DNA from 3 places in the Oleiphilus sp. HI0043 genome. Region 1 is predicted to be linked to each of the others. Evidence: predicted binding sites of a transcription regulator. Region 1 holds the regulator's gene; each other region holds the start of a gene.
What was found. The regulator sigma-54, encoded in region 1, starts transcription at its own class of promoters, with help from an activator protein. The targets are predictions, from matches to a motif close to TGGCACNNNNNTTGCTNT.

Region 1 (4,216 bases):
GCAGCTCTATTACTTATATTGCAAAAGACAACTTGTTACGTTTTTCCGGCCAAGCTAAGTTAGTACAACAAGACAACTCCTTTTCAGGTGAAGAAATAGAGTACGACATTGTACGAAGAGCTATACGCGCCAAGGGAGATCAGACCCAAGGGTCTCGAGTTAAAATTCATTACTACCCTAATGCCGAGACCGCATCGGAAAATACTGAAGTGCCACTAATAAAAGGTTCTCCAGAAAACGAAAACAAACTGCCACTCGAACCTGCTCCAAATGCCGAGTCCGGTGCCGAGCAAAAGCAATAGACCTGAGCAACAATGAAAACTTTAAAAGCAGAAAACCTAGCCAAGGCCTATGATAAACGCCAAATAGTTAAAGATGTTTCCCTGACTATCAACAGCGGTGAAGTGATCGGGCTGCTCGGCCCTAACGGTGCTGGTAAAACCACTTGTTTCTATATGATTGTAGGCCTGGTTAAGCATGATAAAGGCAAGATATCAGTTAATGATACCGACCTATCATCCATGGCTATGCATGATAGGGCACGAAACGGTGTCGGCTACCTGCCCCAGGAAGCTTCAATATTTAGAAAGTTAAGTGTTCGAGACAATATCCTGGCGGTACTAGAGATTAGAAAAGATCTTTCTCGCAGCGAAAGGCGACAAAGAATGGAAGCCTTACTCGAAGAGTTTCACATCACTCACATCAAAGATAGTCTTGGCATGGCCTTGTCAGGCGGTGAACGTAGGCGAGTGGAAATAGCCAGAGCTTTAGCAATGGAGCCTGACTTCATTCTACTCGATGAGCCCTTCGCAGGTGTCGACCCAATATCGGTCAACGACATCAAGTCAATCGTCTCTCACCTTAAAAGTAAAAATATCGGCGTACTCATAACCGATCACAACGTTAGAGAAACGCTGGATATTTGTGAAAAAGCCTATATTGTTGGTGATGGCCATATCATTGCTTCAGGAAGTGCTGAAGACATTCTGAATAATGAAAAGGTCAAACAAGTCTACTTGGGCAATCAATTCAAATTATAAGCCAGTGGCTAGTTCATAGCATTCGATTCGAACAGCATATACAAACAATTAAGCATGACTTTCAGCTTAGAAATGAGTAGCATGCAATTTTCACGTCAACAAGACGATAACTTGATCTAAAACAATTATTTGTAGGCTGGTAACGTAAATATACTTTTATTTGTTTCACACTTTGCTATCTTCGCACTACACTTGTGTAAATGAAGTAAATATAAATACGTTTATTCACAGCGACCATTTCCGCAAAATATAATAAGCGACAATACATGATTCAAAATTTAAGTCTTAAGTTGGTGACATCCTCATGAACATGAAGGTTTCTCTCCAATTAAAGCTCGGTCAACAACTGACAATGACACCTCAATTGCAGCAAGCAATCCGCTTGCTACAATTGTCGACTCTTGACCTTCAAAACGAAATACAAGAAGCATTGGAATCTAATCCTATGCTCGAACTCCAGGACGATAACAACGAGCCTGGAAATACAAGTGATAAACAAGAAAATCAGAATGAAAGTCATCAAAATGATGGCAACGAGTACGCCTCTCAGGACAACCAACAAAGCAGTAGTACAGACACCAGTTCGAGCGAAGCACCTGCTAGCAATGAAGCCGACACGCCTAGTGAAGAGTGGTCAGATACTATACCGGAAGATCTGCCTGTTGATACGGCTTGGGATGACATATATACAAACAATGCGCCCAGTGGTCCCGTTCCCGAAGATGACAACAATGCCTTCGAACAAAGAAACGCTGCTACCGAGTCTCTTGCAGATCATCTAGATTGGCAACTTAACCTTACCCCCATGTCTGATCGCGACCGATACATTGCGATGTCATTAATCGACGCAACAGATACAGACGGCTACCTAACGAATACCGTTGAAGAGATACACGAGGGGCTGCACAACTCAGATGACGAAGACCCGGTTGAATTAGATGAAGTTGAAGCCGTCTTAAAACGCGTGCAGCACTTTGATCCACCTGGGGTATTTGCCAAAGACCTGCCCGACTGTTTGCTGCTACAGTTACGCCAGCTACCAAAAGATACGCCCTGGCTACCACAAGCAAAGCTTGTAATCAGCCACTACCTGAACTTATTAGGATCAAGAGACTACGCTCAACTAATGCGACGCAGCCGCCTTAAAGAGCATGAACTGAAAGAGGTTATCTCTCTAATTCAGTCTTTGAACCCTAAACCAGGTGAATCCATTGCTTCTTCCGAGCCTGAGTACATTGTGCCAGATGTCGTCGTAAAGAAAGAAAAAGGACGCTGGAAAGTTGAGCTCAACCCAGAGATTGCGCCAAAAATAAGGGTCAATGCAAATTATGCTTCGTTTATAAAGAGAGCTGACTCCAGTAACGACAACACCTTTATGAAGGATCAACTTCAAGAAGCAAAGTGGTTTATTAAAAGCCTACAAAGTCGTAACGAGACGCTTCTAAAAGTGGCAAGTAAGATAGTAGCTCACCAACAAGGCTTCCTTGACTATGGTGATGAAGCGATGAAGCCGCTGATTTTACATGATATTGCTGAAGCGGTAGAAATGCATGAGTCCACCATATCTCGTGTGACAACACAAAAGTACATGCATACGCCACGAGGCATATTTGAACTCAAATACTTTTTCTCAAGCCACGTCAGCACAACTACTGGCGGAGAGTGCTCGTCAACAGCGATTCGCGCAATTATTAAGAAGTTAATATCAGCAGAAAACCCTAAAAAACCTCTTAGCGATAGCAAGATTGCCGACTTGTTGAAAGAGCAAGGAATTAACGTCGCCCGCCGCACTATCGCAAAATACCGCGAAGCGATGTCGATCCCCCCATCGAACGAAAGAAAAAGATTGGTTTAATACAATATTTGATAACTTGCTGCCTGCAGCAAGTTGATTTGATAAGCGAAAAGTGAGTCAATATTCAACTCTCGCTAAAAATAACGATGATAGGAGAATACTATGCAATTAAATATCACTGGCCATCATGTAGATTTAACTGATGCACTTAAAGAATATGTGAAAACCAAATTGCAAAAGCTAGAGCGCCATATTGGCGGCATTAGCAACGTACAGGTAACCCTTTCTGTATCGAAACAAGCACATATTGCTGAATCAACGCTACATATCGCTGGTGCAGATATCCACGGCCACGCCGAGAACGACGACATGTATGCCGCTATCGACCAGCTAGTTGATAAGCTAGACCGTCAAATTCTTAAGCACAAGGAAAAGAAAGTTGACCGCGCACACGGCGCAGCAGCACGCTAGTTATTAGCGATCTTTAGAGTCGAAAAATGTCTGAAAATAAAATTACTATCGAGGCCATCTTGTCACCGGAGCTAACCCAACGCGGTTTGCCCGGTGGTAGCAAGAAAAAAGTTCTTCAACAGGCTGCACACCTGGTCTCAAAACAATTTCCTCATCTTGATGAAACTGAAATATTTGACAACCTTATTTCTCGTGAACGACTGGGAAGCACGGGAGTTGGGCAAGGAATTGCCATTCCCCACAGCAGACTGGAAAACTGCAAACAAGTTATTGGTTGTCTATTTACACTTGAAAAAAAGATACCTTTTGACTCGATAGATAACGAAGACGTTGATATTCTTTTCGTTTTACTTGTCCCCTCCGAGGCGACGAGCGAGCACCTGGATCTTTTAAGTCAAATTGCAGAGAAGTTCAACAACACTGCTTTTTGCGATAGTTTAAGGGAATCTGCTACAGGCACTGAACTTTATCAGAAAATAATTGCTTAAGACCTACAAACCTTAGAAGCTCAAAATTGCTAGGAACTTCTTATGAAGCTCGTTATTGTCAGTGGCAGATCCGGTTCCGGAAAAAGCACGGCCCTTCACGTCCTTGAAGACATGGGGTATTACTGCATTGATAATTTACCGGTTGGGCTTTTACTAAACCTTGGTAAACAATCACTACAAGGTAAAGATACAAGGTTAAGTAACGTTGCGATCAGTATCGATGCTAGAAATCTGCAGGGTGGAATAGAAGCATTCCCCCAAGTTTACGAGAAGCTAAAGCAGATGGAGATTGATGTCGATATCATTTTTCTTGACGCACAAAGTGAGACGCTCCTAAAGCGCTTTCACGATACTCGACGCAAACACCCACTTAGCAGCACAACACACTCACTCACCGAAGCGATTGAAACCGAAAGAACGCT
Region 2 (4,216 bases), on a different contig from region 1:
AAGTAAGAAAGCTTAGAGAAACAACAAACGATACAGTCTTGCAAAGAGAGATTAGCTATAGCAATGACTTGAAGCAAAAGTCCGCACCAAGCGGTGGTGTTGAGTTGTTTGACTGATTCGCGCAGTAATATGTCGTACTTTTCGTGGAGAAGTAGGTTTGAGTAAGATAAAAGTTTTAATTGTTGATGACTCCGAGCTAATTAGGCAGGTTTTATCTGAAATTATTGGCTCGGCACCAGACCTTGAGGTTGTGGCTGTCGCTGAGCATCCGCTTGATGCTCGTGAGAAAATTAAGCAGTTCAGTCCAGATGTACTGACTTTGGATATTGAAATGCCAAAAATGGATGGCATTACATTTCTGCGAAATTTGATGAGATTGCGTCCCATGCCGGTCGTTATGATCTCTACTTTAACTAGTAAAGGAGCTCCGGCTACGCTTGATGCGCTTTCAATTGGCGCAGTTGACTATATCGCAAAACCACAAGGTGGTTCCTGGGATAACCTTTCGGATTATGCGCTAACAATTCAGAGTAAAGTTAGAAATGCTGCCATTGCGAATATGGCGGCTCATGATAGAGTGCTTTCGTCGAAGCAAGCTTCTAGTGAGGCGACAGAAAAACGTAAATTTGACGGGCGAAAAATTATTTGTATCGGAAGTTCTACGGGTGGAACGGAAGCTCTACGTGAAGTCCTGCAAGGGATGCCAGCAAACTGCCCGCCTATTGTTATGGCGCAGCATATACCTGCTACCTTTAGTGCCTCATTGGCGCAGCGGCTTGATGGACACTGTGAAATCACAGTTAAGGAAGCAAAGAGTGGTATGCCTTTGGAGCCGGGCCATGCTTATTTAGCGCCAGGCGACTTCCATTTAAAAGTTTACGAGAAAAACGGGCGCTTGGTTACCTCTCTATATGATGGAGAGAAGGTCAGTGGTCATAAGCCTTCGGTCAATGTATTATTCGACTCAGTCGCACAGCATTATGGGAAATATGCAGTTTCAGCTATCCTAACGGGGATGGGAAGTGATGGCGCCGAAGGTATGGAAAGAATACTTTCAGTGGGCGGTGCAACTTTTGCTCAAGATGAAGCAACGAGTGTTGTATGGGGAATGCCCGGCGCAGCTGTTAAACTTAACGCTGTGCAAAAAGTGCTCCCGATAAATAAAATTCGAGAAGCGCTACTTAAGGCTTGTGAAAGGTAGCGTTAGGAAATATCTATTTAGACAAAGGTGAGGCATAAATGTCAATCACATCAGTACTTTCAACGGATGATAACTCTCTAACTATTGCGATTAAAGGTCGCTTTGACTTTGCTTCGCATCAGAGTTTTTGTGACGCTTACGAAGGAAAAGACAACGGTGTTAGTGAATATCGCATCGATATGCGCGACGTCAGTTATCTAGACAGCTCTGCTTTGGGAATGTTGTTGTTACTTAAGGATCACGCAAAAGAAAATGTAAAAATCAGCATAGTTCACTGTTCTGATGAGGTAAAAAAGATATTCGAGATCTCTAATTTTAAACAGCTATTCGATATTCATTAAATTAAGTACCATTCTCTAAATAGCGGATATTGGCCCGATATTCGCATAATCCTCCCTAAAGCGTAGTGTAATCAAGTTAGACGACTAACTTGAGCGCCTACAATTCGCTTGTCCTAAAGCTATTTTTTCTAAGTCATAATTAATATGGCTTGAGCGAAACGGGTGGTTGTTGTTCATGCAAAATATATCTCTATCAAACCCTGTATCAGCAGGAAACGCACCAGCAGCGTCAACTAGCGGTCCAGCATTGGGCGCGAGCAGCGAACCGGGTGCATCACCCATAGAGGGTTCATTTGGTGCTACATTAACAGGTGTCTATCAGTCTTCTATAAGTCCTGAGAAACTTGATGATATTGCTGCTAAGCTTGAAGCTTTAGGGCTGGATTCAAGCTTCCTGGATGATATCAACGCATTATTGAGTGGCAATTTAATGTCTCTGGATGCGGCACAGCAAGGCATAGAATTGCCGGAAATGAGTACTTTTCTTTCTAACTCGCTGGCAGAGCTTGAGAGTGGTCTTGGATTTTCAAGTGATGACATACCCGAAGATGTGTTGGCATCTTTGCTAAATACGGTAAATGGGATACAACAAGCCCTTGCACCGGTAAGTGCTAACCTTCCACAAGCATTGACTGGGCTTGATTCAGGTGTGGCGCCAGTAAGTGTTTTGCCTGGCGTATCTTTTCAAAACCAGGATGCTAAGAAGTCTCAGGTGAACCTAAATACGGCAAACCAAATTCAAGCAGCTCCGCTTACCAATTCTAATATTGATTCAGGGCTTGGGTTGTCTCCTCAGAATTTGTCCCAAAATGGCAGTGCTAAGCTCAATTTGGAAGAGGAGGTTGTTAGTCAGGCATTGCAAGGTGAATCAAAGTTTAAGGCGATTGCGGATAGTACTAGTAGTGTTGAAAGCATTCTGGAAAAAACGATTGGTAGTGGTGTAGAGCGTTCATCTTCGCTACTTAAAACAACGTTTTCGGAAGTGCAGCAGAAATTAGATAACGCGCCTTACTCGACAACAGTAATGACGGGTTTGGATGAGGTTGAGTGGGGGGAGGAAGTTGGCCAGAAGATAGTTTGGCTTACGGGAAAGGCAATTCAGTCTGCAGAGATCCACTTAAACCCTGCTGAGCTTGGTCCAATTGATGTAAAAATTTCTGTTCAAAATGATGCAGCAGCCATTACATTTAACGCCCATAATGCTTCAGTCAGGGAAATGCTTGAATCTAACGTTGTGCGTTTACGTGAAATGATGGAGACAAACGGCGTTGAGCTTCAGGAAGTGAATGTCGATGCACGCAGCGGTGATGAGCGTTTTGCATCCAATGATCAGCAGCAAGGTTCTAATGGCTCGGAAGATCAGCAAGAAGATTCTGAAGATTCTAGTAGTGAAACAGCTACGACAGAATCGATTTCACGCTCCTCTTCAAATCTCGTTGACTACTTTGCCTGATAAGTTTTTATCAGGCCCTCTTCATTTTCGCCCTCTTTAAGCTAAACTAATATCAAATAGTTAAAGGCAACAGTTAAGCTTCCGTTTAAACGGAGAACTGTTGTTTTTGGCATACACTTTGCTGGATATCTGTAAAGGTGCTCAGCTGCGATTTGATATGACGGGATTTTGACGTGGCAGAAGAAGAAAACAAAACTGAAGAAGAGCAATCTGGCGAAGGTGGTTCAAAGAAAAAGCTAATTATTATTATTGCGATCGTTGCAATTTTAGCTATTGGTCTATCGGTTGGTGTGACGATGTTTTTGCTTGGTGGCGATGAAGACGCACCAACTGAACCGGTTATTGAAGAAGAAGTAAAGGAGCCAGCTAGCTACATTCCAATTAAGCCAGCATTTTTGGTTACGTTTAATGTCGATGGGCGTCAGCGGTATATGCAGATTTCATTATCTGTTTCTAGTCGTGATGCCAGTGCTTTGGATGCTTTAGACCACCATATGCCTTTGATACGTTCACGTTTATTGAATGTATACGCAGATCAGGACTTTCAACAGATTCGCACTGAGGAAGGTAAGTTAGCGCTTCAAGCTCAGACAGTCGAAGTGATTAATACTGTCTTAAGTAGTGAAGAGGCTGGTGAGATAGAGAACGTTTATTTCACTAATTTTGTATTGCAGTAGTTTTGTTCAAGATGTTTTAAGTTATTTGTTTGGTGTTATTTTCGCGACCGTCAAATAGCTTATTTTGTGATTGCTTAAAAATTCATATAGTCAGGTATTAGTGTGCAAGATTTATTATCACAAGACGAGATAGATGCGTTATTGCATGGTGTCGATGATGGTGATATCGACACGGAGGACGATGCCGATGAAGAAGGTATACGCAATTACGACTTAGCGAGCCAAGATAGAATTGTGCGCGGGCGCATGCCTACGCTCGAAATGATCAATGAAAGGTTTGCCCGCTACACCAGAATCAGCTTGTTTAACCTGCTCCGTAGAAACGCCGACGTTTCTACGGGCGGTGTCCAGATCATGAAGTTTGGAGAGTATATCCATACTCTTTACGTTCCTACCAGTTTAAATATTGTCAAAATCAGACCTCTTCGCGGAGCTGGTTTATTTATTTTTGATGCCAAGCTAGTTTTTAAACTTGTTGATAACTTCTTTGGTGGTGATGGGCGTCATGCAAAAATTGAAGGGCGTGAGTTTACGCCTACCGAGA
Region 3 (4,216 bases), on a different contig from region 1:
GTTAAATTGTCATCGCTGCCCGCTGCCAGGGCTTCATTAACCAACTCTTTTGCCAAACTATCTGGTACTTTCCCTGTCTCCTCAAAAGCTCTCGTAATCGTATTCGCCAAATGCTTTTCAGTAAGAAACTCATACACCCCGTCAGTAGCAAGAATAAAGATATCTCCCTCACTTAGAGGAAGCGCTCGATAGTCCATTTCCAAAGTGTCATGAACGCCCAATGCGCGGGTCAGGTAACTCGTTTCTGCATCAACGACATGTCGATGATCCTTGGTTAGTTGCTCAAGGTTATTGTCAGCAAGCCTGTAGATACGTGAATCACCAGAGTGAAAGCAATAAGCAGTGTTCGACTTAATAACAAGCGAACTAAAGGTACAGATATAGCCTTTGTCTTTATTAAAGCGATGCGGGCTATTTTGGGTCTGCGCGAACAGCCAGGAGTTAGCTGCTTTAAGAACCCGTTGAGCAGAGGTCTTCACAGACCAGGAGTCTGATGTGCTGTAGTAGTCCTGTATAAAACCTTTAACCGCGGTTTCACTCGCAATCTGGCTTACATTGCTGCTACTAATACCGTCAGCCAAAGCGACCACCAGCCCTTTGGACGCGAGCAAAGGCTCTTCCGGGGCATAGGCTGCATGGAAGTCCTGATTCAGGTCTTTCTTTCCTGCAGTTGAATACTGACTAACAGATACTTTAAGTTGTTTAGACATAAAAAACCCCGCCATTTCTGGCGGGGCTCCTATTATATTATTTTAGTATTAAGCGACCTTACGCTCTGGATTAGTCCTAACATGCGTCCAGTATAGTGGCAGACCTACTAGTAAGAAGCCGCCAGCAAGGTTACCCAAAGCTGTTGGGATTTCGTTCCATACGAAGTACTCGTATAAACCAAAGTCACCGCCCATGATCATAGAGAATGGGAATAGGAACATGTTTACAATAGAGTGTTCAAAGCCCATAAAGAAGAAGAGCATTACCGGCATCCACATTGCAATGATCTTACTCGTTGCAGAGGTTGAAATCATTGCACCGACAACACCCATCGATACCATCCAGTTACACAGCATGCCACGAATAAATATCGTGAACCAGCCATCAGCACCATGCGCTTGATAACCCAGTGTTCTTGACTCACCAATGGTGCTCACTTTAGCTGCCAAGGCACCGCCGTCAGTGTTGTAACCATAAGTTAGAATAAACGAAGCAAAGAAAGCTGTGGTCAGTGCGCCACCAAAGTTACCAAGGAAAACCAAGCCCCAGTTTCTCAACATTTGCGGCACGGTACAGCCATTACGTTTATCAAGTATTGATAGCGGCACTAGCGTGAACACACCGGTTAACAAATCGAACTTCATCAAATAGAGCATGATAAAGCCGACAGGGAATAAAAGTGAGCCAACTAATAAACTGCCTGTTTTCACAATAACAGTAATAGCAAAGAATGCGGCGAGCCCTAGAATTGCACCCGCCATGAATGCACGTACTAACGTATCTTTGGTGGACATGAAAATTTTCTGTTCACCTGAATCAACCATTTTGGTGGCGAATTCACTCGGTTCGATATAGGCCATAATTAATCTCTCTTAGATTAGGTTTAAAAATTTACATAATCTGAGAGAGCATAGCTCGGGCCGTTTTTAGACTTCACATTAAATAACAATTACTTATATTCGTAATCACTGAAATCTATATACCTATAAGTGAATAAGTTAGGCTCACTTATAGAGAGCAAAACATGGCTTTGTTTAGTTTTGGTGCGATAGTTGACGCTGAAGCGAGATCTCACTTACTTTCTGATTTCCACATATTTCAGCCGATGCAAACCCTTTTCATCCAGCTCCAGTATAAAGCTAACCTTATCACCCGCCTTGAATGGCTCAAGTGACAAAGACTCACTAACTCTGAAAGTCATCAACATAGGGGCCCAATTGAGTTCGGGAATCGGCCCATGTTTGATATTCACTAAGCCCTCCTCTGCAGCAACTTGGGTAATCAAACCATAAGCTGAAACTTCCTGAATCGTTTCTCCCATTATTCCTTCTGTCGTGCCATGGCCATTATTGATTGGTTTAAGCGGTGTACTGCAGGCCGAAAGCAAGGTGATCATGCTAAGCAAGACTAATAGGCGCATAAGTGTCATCTCCGAATTTAAAGTAGCTAATTTTAGCACTATAGCCTTTAGCATCGTCCAGAGGTAGCATGTATTGGTCTATTGGCTACATAGCTTTCAATCGAGTCTGACCCCCTTGAAAAAAGATGATTAAGAAACTTAAGTTTCAGCGCCTTTTGGCGATGATTTATATCGGTGCAGCACTGGGAATCATACATTTCTGGTGGCAGTTCTTTAACGGCTCGCTCTTTTCTATCGAAGAGCTAAGAGCACTGATGCCACATTTTGAAGGCTATTACTTGTGGGAAAGAAGCTTTGTGCTGCCTGATTTAATTCTGGCCTTTGGTATGCTAGTTTCTGCCCTGCCTTTGTGGTGCAACCAATGGATGCAAAAGGGCCGAGTACTCGCAGCAGCCTGCGCCGGTGCGGCACTGTTCCTGGGGTTACTGGATTTGAGTTATGGTTTTTCGAGTGGTCTCTACCGCTTAGACCACCGTTTTGCAGGTGTCGTATTAGAAGCCGGCTTATCGATCACGGCAGTTGGCCTCTTAGGTCTAATCATTTTACTTTTTAGCCCCCAACAAGCTCGACCAGATTAAGCATCTGCTTCTAGCGACTCCTTCAGTAGTATCGTCTTCAATATATCGGGGTGGGTAACGATCCCGACAATCTGTTGATTCTCGAATACCGCTATCGCGTCCAAGCCATACTCCAACAAAGCTGGTGCTAAGTCTTCTACCTGAGTTTCTGGGTGGGTTGATAACAACGATTCGTGACAGAAGGCGTTTAGCGAGCTTTTCTGCATTTCCTCGAGGTTACCACCCTGTGGGCTCATTAGAAAAGGGACGATCTTTTTATCAGATAGCATTCCGCAATATTTCTGTTCCTCATCAAGAATGACCAGGTGATGTATTTCATACTTCTGCATAATACGCCAGGCATCTTCGAGCGTCTTATCTTTGCTGATACTCAGTACCGGCGAGCTCATAATATTCTTCACTCTCCCCAAAGGGCTTCGGGCGGGCTTAACTTCTTGGTAGGCAGAAATCGCTTTCTGCTGGCTTGCACTCGGCTCCAGGGGTTTCTGCTTTGACTTTTGACGATGATCTTTAAAATCTTCGGGGTCGGTTTCAGCTTTAGAATGAACTTTCTGTATTTCAGTCAGTTCATCCGTTGGAGGAATATCACGCACCCTAAACTTACGGTCTAGTGGTGTAACGAGCCCTGTCCTTACATCGTGTACAAAAAATACGGCCATGCTGTCATGTCACCTTCATATTGGAATTCTAAGCTTATATGAATATAAATCGGCCGTTGACCTACATCAATGAGCTTTTTTTTGTAGCGCGCTATTCTGGCGTTGACTTGTAGCATAGTAGGAGTAGTGAAAATGTCTTCACATCATGAGCAAATTGAGAAATTTGCAAAGAAATTAGAAGAATGGGATTACAAAATCGACCGCATGGAGCACAGGGTAAAGGACTTGCCTGACGAGCTACGATCAATCGCACAAAATAAATATCAAAAACTGCTAGATTATCGTTCAGGACTGAAAGAAAAAGAGGAACAGCTTGTCGCGTCCTCAGAGCATGCAGTGCATGAAATTGAGAAATCCGTCGAAGAGGTCTGGGATACATTCGGACTATTATTCAAAGACGTAGAGATGGAAGTCGAAGTCGAAGGCACCTGAGCTGGTCAGAAGGTTCCAAAAAGTACGCTAGTTAGTTGAGTAAGCCGTAATACATTGTTCATTGTGTATTGCGGCTTTTTGCTTTCTGTTATACGTTTTTGATCATATTCGATGACAGGTTTGCTTCACAATACTCGCCCTGCCTGAATGTGACTCACCGCGGACTAGCGCGGAAAGCTGCCCCCATTCTTGCTAATCCATTCCTGAGAGGCCTGATTCCAGGTCACTCGCTTACCCAACTGTTCCTGCAAGTCTTTTCGATACTCGGCAATATGACATACCTGTTCGATCATACGAACTTTAAAGGCGTCATCATTGTCGAGAAACTCTACGCCCAGCTCGTATGGGCTGCCTTGCTTGTCACTTTGCTCTCGGCACCAACGAATAATTGCATTGACCTTAAATACCGGCTTAAC

Region 2: a site for sigma-54 is predicted at 1,573-1,590, ahead of A3729_RS19145 (flagellar hook-length control protein FliK). Genes of this name have one in related genera too.
Region 3: a site for sigma-54 is predicted at 1,617-1,634, ahead of A3729_RS17215 (formate/nitrite transporter family protein). Genes of this name have one in related genera too.

The regions. Positions count from the first base shown of each region.
Region 1 covers NZ_LWEY01001489.1:28,876-33,091, forward strand. The annotation lists gene lptA (lipopolysaccharide transport periplasmic protein LptA) at 1-302, shown strand, start outside; gene lptB (LPS export ABC transporter ATP-binding protein) at 315-1,040, shown strand; gene A3729_RS21325 (RNA polymerase factor sigma-54) at 1,351-2,895, shown strand; gene hpf (ribosome hibernation-promoting factor, HPF/YfiA family) at 2,998-3,306, shown strand; gene ptsN (PTS IIA-like nitrogen regulatory protein PtsN) at 3,333-3,794, shown strand; gene rapZ (RNase adapter RapZ) at 3,837-4,216, shown strand, end outside.
Region 2 covers NZ_LWEY01001400.1:4,059-8,274, reverse strand. The annotation lists gene cheD (chemoreceptor glutamine deamidase CheD) at 1-116, shown strand, start outside; gene A3729_RS19155 (chemotaxis response regulator protein-glutamate methylesterase) at 158-1,201, shown strand; gene A3729_RS19150 (STAS domain-containing protein) at 1,240-1,542, shown strand; gene A3729_RS19145 (flagellar hook-length control protein FliK) at 1,718-2,995, shown strand; gene fliL (flagellar basal body-associated protein FliL) at 3,169-3,672, shown strand; gene fliM (flagellar motor switch protein FliM) at 3,769-4,216, shown strand, end outside.
Region 3 covers NZ_LWEY01001311.1:10,587-14,802, forward strand. The annotation lists gene A3729_RS17210 (bifunctional protein-serine/threonine kinase/phosphatase) at 1-710, opposite strand, end outside; gene A3729_RS17215 (formate/nitrite transporter family protein) at 759-1,571, opposite strand; gene A3729_RS17220 (copper-binding protein) at 1,787-2,131, opposite strand; gene A3729_RS17225 (hypothetical protein) at 2,257-2,709, shown strand; gene A3729_RS17230 (HPP family protein) at 2,706-3,368, opposite strand; gene A3729_RS17235 (hypothetical protein) at 3,501-3,800, shown strand; gene A3729_RS17240 (PilZ domain-containing protein) at 3,965-4,216, opposite strand, start outside.